DNA from 3 places in the Bradyrhizobium sp. NBAIM18 genome. Region 1 is predicted to be linked to each of the others. Evidence: riboswitches for the same ligand, from Rfam matches in the RefSeq annotation. Region 1 holds a riboswitch; each other region holds the start of a gene.

Evidence for each region. Region 1 has a riboswitch for cobalamin ahead of metE (5-methyltetrahydropteroyltriglutamate--homocysteine S-methyltransferase). Riboswitches for the same ligand answer to the same signal wherever they lie in the genome.
Region 2: it holds a riboswitch for cobalamin, as region 1 does, so the genes downstream of both, I6F17_RS31020 (energy-coupling factor ABC transporter permease) here and metE (5-methyltetrahydropteroyltriglutamate--homocysteine S-methyltransferase) in region 1, are expected to answer to the same signal.
Region 3: it holds a riboswitch for cobalamin, as region 1 does, so the genes downstream of both, I6F17_RS31040 (TonB-dependent receptor) here and metE (5-methyltetrahydropteroyltriglutamate--homocysteine S-methyltransferase) in region 1, are expected to answer to the same signal.

The regions. Positions count from the first base shown of each region.
Region 1 is NZ_JADYVO010000003.1:348,429-350,686, reverse strand. Features, by position in the region: cobalamin riboswitch at 685-889, shown strand; gene metE (5-methyltetrahydropteroyltriglutamate--homocysteine S-methyltransferase) at 990-2,258, shown strand, end outside.
Region 2 is NZ_JADYVO010000021.1:30,723-32,980, forward strand. Features, by position in the region: gene I6F17_RS31010 (cobyrinate a,c-diamide synthase) at 1-175, shown strand, start outside; gene cobA (uroporphyrinogen-III C-methyltransferase) at 172-903, shown strand; cobalamin riboswitch at 949-1,168, shown strand; gene I6F17_RS31020 (energy-coupling factor ABC transporter permease) at 1,205-1,882, shown strand; gene cobF (precorrin-6A synthase (deacetylating)) at 1,928-2,258, shown strand, end outside.
Region 3 is NZ_JADYVO010000021.1:34,204-36,461, reverse strand. Features, by position in the region: gene I6F17_RS31040 (TonB-dependent receptor) at 1-1,050, opposite strand, end outside; cobalamin riboswitch at 1,165-1,367, opposite strand; gene I6F17_RS31035 (histidine phosphatase family protein) at 1,440-2,012, shown strand; gene cobT (nicotinate-nucleotide--dimethylbenzimidazole phosphoribosyltransferase) at 2,005-2,258, opposite strand, start outside.

The DNA.
Region 1 (2,258 bases):
TGTCGAGGGGCTTGCATTCTTCGTGCCAGGCAGCAGGCGGAGATTTGCACGGGTTTTATGTCCCTATTGTCGACTTTCCGACCTGCGCACGTTTCGATGTTTCCATTCAGTGTATCGGCCGTAGTTTGTGCATCCTTGTCCCGCACAGATAGTTTGCGGAAGAGGTGAACGCCTCGATGCCAAGTGCCTGATGAGATTCGACGGTGTGTTTGCCGTCATTGAACCGGGTGGTTCGCTAAAGTTGCCGTCGGCGTTCGGCCTACATGATGGCTGGCGATACGAGCCGAGAAGTCTGGCTGGCACGAAAATCAACCTGCTCGCCGCGTATGTTGCTAGATTGCGCCTCCTGCCTTGACGTGTTCAATGGGGATCCTCTAGTCGAGAAAATAGCTGGCCAGCGAATGTGCTGGGCGAACCGCTGGAAATCGGAAGCCGCATCGAATGCATTCTGCTCGAAACGGCGGTAATCGCCGCTACGCGGGCTGGTTTTGTCCCTTTCATTGATGGGGCGGGCGGCGTCGCCTCAAGGCAGCTCCGAGTCGCACTCCGACATCCGACAAGGACATCTCTGATTGCGATAGCTCTGTTTAGAGAATCATAGAGATGGACGGTCATTCGCCTAGTAGATGTCGCAGATTAGCGTGGCACATAATCTGAGAGGTTGACGGAAGAGTCCTCCTGCCGATAATCCAAGCTCGTCGAGGTTCTCCGAATCCCACTTGATCCGGAGCTAAGAGGGAAGCCGGTCCAAATGCCGGCGCTGCCCCCGCAACTGTGAGCGGCGAGCTACTGTCCAACGATGTCACTGAAGCCCGCACGGCTTTGGGAAGGCCGGACAGCAGCGATGAGCCAGCGAGCCAGGAGACCTGCCCCGACGATAGATTGGTCCACGGGCGGGGTGTCTCGGTGGTGCGCCAAGCAGCCGTCGCGCGCGCGACTTCCTCTGCCTGCGTCCGCCATGGCCTCTGTCCCCAACAGGGGTTAACACTATGTCTCTTCTCTCTCTTCCGGTTGCTACGCTCGGTACGCCACGCATCGGTCCAAGGCGTGAGCTCAAATTCGCTCTTGAAAGCTACTGGGCCGGAAAGATCAGCGAACAGCAATTGCTCGAGGACGCATCCGGCCTGCGCGCAGCGAACTGGGCTCGTCAGAAGTCTCTCGGCGTCACGGTCATTCCGTCGAATGACTTCTCGCTGTATGATCAGGTGCTCGATACAAGTGTCATGGTTGGCGCTATCCCGGAGATCTACGCCTCGAAAGGAGAATCCGTTTCCCTCAAGACGTACTTCGCCATGGCTCGCGGATCACAATGCGACGATCAGGATGCGAGTTGCGGTCTGGGCCCGCGGGGGTCTGGCGCACCCGCGCAGGAAATGACTAAGTGGTTTGATACCAACTACCACTACATGGTTCCCGAGTTTTACAAGGGACAGGGGTTCAGACTTTGCTCTCGCAAACCAATTGAAGAGTATGTGGAAGCAAAGGCTCTAGGCTTTCAAACCCGCCCTGTCATGATCGGGCCCGTCACATTCCTAAAGCTCGGTAAGAGTGCCGATAGCGCGTTCCAGCCCCTCTCCCTACTGGATGATTTGATACCGGTCTATATCGACGTTCTGCATGAATTGGCCGAACGAGGGGCAAGTTGGGTTCAGTTTGACGAGCCCTGCCTGGTCCTTGATCTGGACGAAGCGGTGCGAAAATCATTGCTACATGCCTATAACCGGTTCGCAAAGGAGGGACCGGCTATCAAGATCATGGTTGCCAGCTATTTCGGCGAGCTAGGCGACAATCTGGATACCGCATTGAGCCTCCCGGTTTCCGGTCTGCACTTTGATCTAGTTCGAGCGCCAGAGTTGTTGGATAAGATCGTCGCTGTCGGCCGAAGTGATCTCGTCATGTCGCTCGGGGTCATCGACGGCCGGAATGTATGGCGGTCGAACTTGTCGTCCCTTCGTCAGCGGCTGGAGCCCGCGATTGCGAAGCTCGGCAAGCACCGTGTACAGCTCGCTCCATCCTGCTCGCTGCTTCACGTGCCGGTCGATGTTGAACTCGAGACCGGGCTCACGTCCGACGTCAAGAGCTGGCTTGCTTTCTCTGTTCAGAAGATGCGTGAGCTTGCGATCCTGGCGCGAGCACTCGCTGGCGACCAAAATGTTGGGCTCGCTCTTGCCGATTCGGAATGCGCTGCGACTGCCCGCCGGACTTCGCCGAAGATCCATGATGCCAATGTCGCTACCCGGATGAGGGCGATCGACCAG
Region 2 (2,258 bases), on a different contig from region 1:
TCAGCCTGGCGCGCGCCTGCGCGGCCACGAGTTCCACTATTCGACCATCCTCGCCCAGCGCGATACGCCGCTCGCGGTCGTGCACGATGCCACCGGCGCGGTCATTGCCGAAACCGGCTCGCGCCGTGGCCATGCCACCGGCACGTTCTTCCATCTGATCGCGGAGGACCGGTGAGCGGTTTTGTCTCTTTCGTTTCCGCCGGTCCGGGCGATCCCGAGCTCCTCACGGTGAAGGGCGCCACGCGGCTGCGCGAGGCCGACGTCGTGCTTTATGACGATCTTGCCTCCGGCGCGATCCTCGATCTCGCACGGCCCGGCGCCAATCTCGTCGCGGTGGGAAAGCGGGCCGGGCGTCCTTCGACCAAGCAGCACCACGTCAACCGTCTCCTGGTCGACTATGCCGCAACCGGCGCGCGCGTGGTGCGGCTCAAGTCCGGCGATGCCGGCATTTTCGGCCGGCTGGAGGAGGAGATCGAGACGCTGCGCGAGGCCGGCATCGGCTACGAGATCGTTCCCGGCGTCACCTCCGCCTGTGTCGCCGCCGCCCAGGCCGGCATTCCCCTGACCCGCCGGTATACCTCCCGCCGGGTGCAGTTCATCACCGGCGCTGACGTCACGGGCGAGCTGCCGCCCAATCTGAATTGGGCGGCACTGGCCGATCCCGAGGCCACGACCGTGGTCTATATGGGCCGGCGCACCTTTCCGGCGCTTGCCGCAAAATTGATCGCGCACGGCCTCGCTCCCAGCACTCCGGCGCTGTTCGCCGAATCTCTCGGGCGTCCCGACGAACGGCTGGTCCGCACCACGATTGCCGAGCTCGCCGAACAGCTTGGGCGCGGCGGCGCCGCTTCCACTGCGGCCGTCATCCTGTTCGGCGCGCTGGCGGGAGAATATCCGGCATGACGGCTCCGGCAGCGGTTCGCCCCTTGACGCCCGCGATACGAAAGGGGCACACAAGAGCGGCATGGTGCTCGACGCGGCGCAAAGCGCCGGAGCATAATCGGGAATGGGGATGGGCGGACCCAGTTGCGGCGCCCAAAACCCCAGCCGCCCCCGCGACTGTAAGCGGTGAGGGCCTCCGAACCGCCACTGGACCGCAAGGTCCGGGAAGGCCGGAGAACCCAGTGAACCGCGAGCCAGGAGACCGGCCGTGCACGTATTGAGGCCAAGGCCGTCGGGTGTGACGGCGGAAAGGAATTGAGCCATGCATATCGAACCCGGGATCGTGACGGGCGCCAAGCTCGTGTTGAGTTACGCAACCGGCATCGCCGCAGGCGGCGTTGCCTTGAAGCTCGCGGTCGAGACCGTGCGCGAGCAGGGCGCCGGCTCGTTCGCGGCGCGGACACTGGCCACCACCGCTCTCGTCTTCGTCTTCTTCGAGATCCTGCCGCACTTTCCGGTTGGGGTATCAGAGGTGCACTTCATCCTCGGCTCGACCTTGTTCCTGCTCTTTGGTGCTGCGCCCGCCGCCTTCGGCCTTGCATTTGGCCTGCTGCTTCAGGGCGTGCTGCTGGAGCCAGTCGATCTGCCGCAATACGGCATGAACGTCACCACGCTGCTGGTGCCGCTGTTCGCGATCCAGGCGATCGCCACGCGGATCATCCCTCGCAACACCGCCTATGTCGATTTGAAATACGGTCAGGCGCTGGCGCTTTCGACGACCTACCAGGCCGGCGTGATCGCATGGGTGGCGTTCTGGGCGCTCTATGGCTCCGGCTTTGCGATCAGCAACCTCGCCAGCGTCGGGACGTTCGCTGCCGCTTATGCGCTGGTGATCGTGATCGAACCGCTCGCCGATCTCGCGGTGCTGGCGCTGGCGAAGTCGCTGCGCGGCGTCACCGCGCCCGGCCTCGTCACCCCGCGCCTGCACAACGCGGCGTAAGAGATCAGCGATGGGCGGCCGGTGTGGCCGCCCATCGCGCTCGCGATGCTAACGCTCTCCCTGATCGGCATCGGTTGCGGCGATCCCGCGCAGCTCACGCGCGCCGCCGTTGACGCCATCAACGCCGCCGATCTCATCCTGATCCCGCGCAAGGGGACTGCGAAATCCGATCTCGCCGATCTCAGGCGAACGATCTGCGCCGGTGTGCTCACCAACAAAACGACGCGCATCGCCGAATTCGATCTTCCCGTGCGCGATGCGACCGAGGCGGACTACCGCAAGGGCGTCGACGATTGGCACGATGCGGTGGCCGCGATTTGGTCGCAGACGATCGCTGGGCATCTCGAAGATGAGGGCAAGGTCGCGCTGCTGATCT
Region 3 (2,258 bases), on a different contig from region 1:
GTAATTGGTGTTGAAGGTGCGGTCGTCGATGGTGACGGCACCGAGATTGGTTCCGTTGTAATTCGAGACGTAATTGCCGGAGACGATCCCCGTCGTCGCATGCGAACCGCTGAAGGTGATCGGCACCAGCGGCGCGCCCCAATAGGCCTTCGAGCGGTCTTCGCGATATTCGACCGCACCCCAGATCCTGAGGCTGTCGGAAACACGGTAGTTGAGCTGGCTGGACGTGCCGAACGTCTTGACATTGGTGTCATCGGCAAAGCCGTTGAGGGCGGAACGGCTGATGTCGAAGCGATAGTCCAGGCCCTGCACATTGGTGCTGCCGCCGGAGCCGTAATGGGCACGGAACGAATTCAGCGAGTCCCAGGAGAAATCGGCCTCGTTGCGGACAGCTCCGGTGTGGGGCTGCTTGGTGACGAAGTTGATGACACCGCCCGCGGCGCCCTCGCCCGAGATCAGCGAGGCCGGGCCCTTGAGGAATTCCACCGCCTCCAGATTGGCGGTATCCACGATCCGCGAGGTCATGTTCTGCGGACCCATCTTGATGCCGTTGTAGAGCGTGTTGATCTGGCTGTTGGTGAAGCCGCGCATCGAGAAGGCGGAAGGTTCGGCGGGGTTGTCGCCGGAGGTGACGCCGGCGGCGCCCTGCGCCACCTCGGACACGGTGCGATAGCCCTGCTCGCGCATGGTTTCGGCGGAGACAACTTCGACGGTCGCGGGAGTCTGCCGCACCGTCAGGCCGAGCCGCGAGGCGCTTTCGGCAACGGCGTTGGAGTTGAGCGGCGTCTGCACCGTCGAATCCGGCGTGACGGGTCTTGGCGCTGCGGATACAGCCGCAGGCCTGCGCGCTGCCGCGCGGCGCGCGCTCTGCGCCGTTCCTGCTGCCGGTTTGGCCGGCTTGCGGGCCTGGGCGGGCGACACCTCGATGGGCGGCAGCGGCTCTCGGGCCTGCTGCGCCAGAGCGGCAGGCGGAGCAAGAGCGGCGAAGGACGTGAACGCGGCGGAGGCAAGCAGGACGCGGCGCGGTCGTGCGATACGGATGGAAGACACAGGTCAAAACCTCGGTATGACGTCAGTGGCACGTCACAGCGAACGAGGTCTCACCTTTGGCCTTGCAGCCGTCCGATGAAGCCGAATGTCTGTACTCCCCGACCGACATCTTCGCGTGTGACCACGGCTGACGGCAGGTCTCCTGGCTCGCGGGTCGTGACCGCTTCGTCGCCTTCCCGGGACCGAGGACCCAGTGGCTCGTGACGAAGGATTCACCGCTTACAGTTGCGGGGGCAGCCGCGGCATTGGGGACATTTTCCCCGCACCGCATTCCCTTTTCATTCCCTCTCGGGAAAACCGTCATGAGCATCTAGGATTACCGCCAAGACAGAGTCAATGTGCCAGTTGCGGCGTTGTGGCAACAGCAACCAACTTCCTTGGAGATGAGCATGGAAGGCGAGACCTTCCTCTGGTTGATCAGGCATGCGGCCGTCGCGGGCGTGACCGGGACGATCCATGCGGCTGATGCGCGGGCCGACCTCGGCGATTACGCGGCATTGGCGGCCCTAAGGCGGCTGTTGCCCACGGATGTCGCCGGCTATGCCAGCCCGTCGCGGCGCACGGTCGAGACGGCGCGCGCCCTGGGACTCGAACCGGAGCTGATCAGCGAGTTTCGCGAGCAGGATTTCGGCGACTGGACCGGTCATCGGCATGACGAGCTCGCCGCGACCGGCGGCGAGGCCTACGCGCAGGTCTGGCGCGATCCGGCGCACGGACGGCCGCCGAACGGCGAGAGCTTTGCGGATCAGGTCGCCCGCGTCCGCCTGGGCCTGGCGCAGATTGGCGCAGGCTCCGCGGCGCTGGTCGTTCATTCCGGCACCATTCGTGCCACGCTCTGCATCGCGCTCGATCTCACACCGGACGCCGCGCTGCGCTTCGTGATAGATCCGCTGTCGCTGACCCGGATCGACCGGCTGGCGGGCGGTTGGCGCGTCGTCTGCGTGAATCAGCGAGTTAGCTAGGCCGATCCGGCACATTGGCCTGCGCGAACGTCGCCATGCCATTGTGAAGTGCGCACGCCGAGCGGACCAGCGGCAGCGCGATCGCGGCACCCGATCCCTCGCCGAGCCTGAGATCGAGGCTGATCAGCGGCTGCACATTCAGCGCGCGCAACACCAGCCGATGTCCCTGCTCCGCCGATTGATGCGAAGGTAACAAGAACGGCTGGCAGGACGGGTTGAGGCGCGCCGCCGCCAGCGCCGCCACCG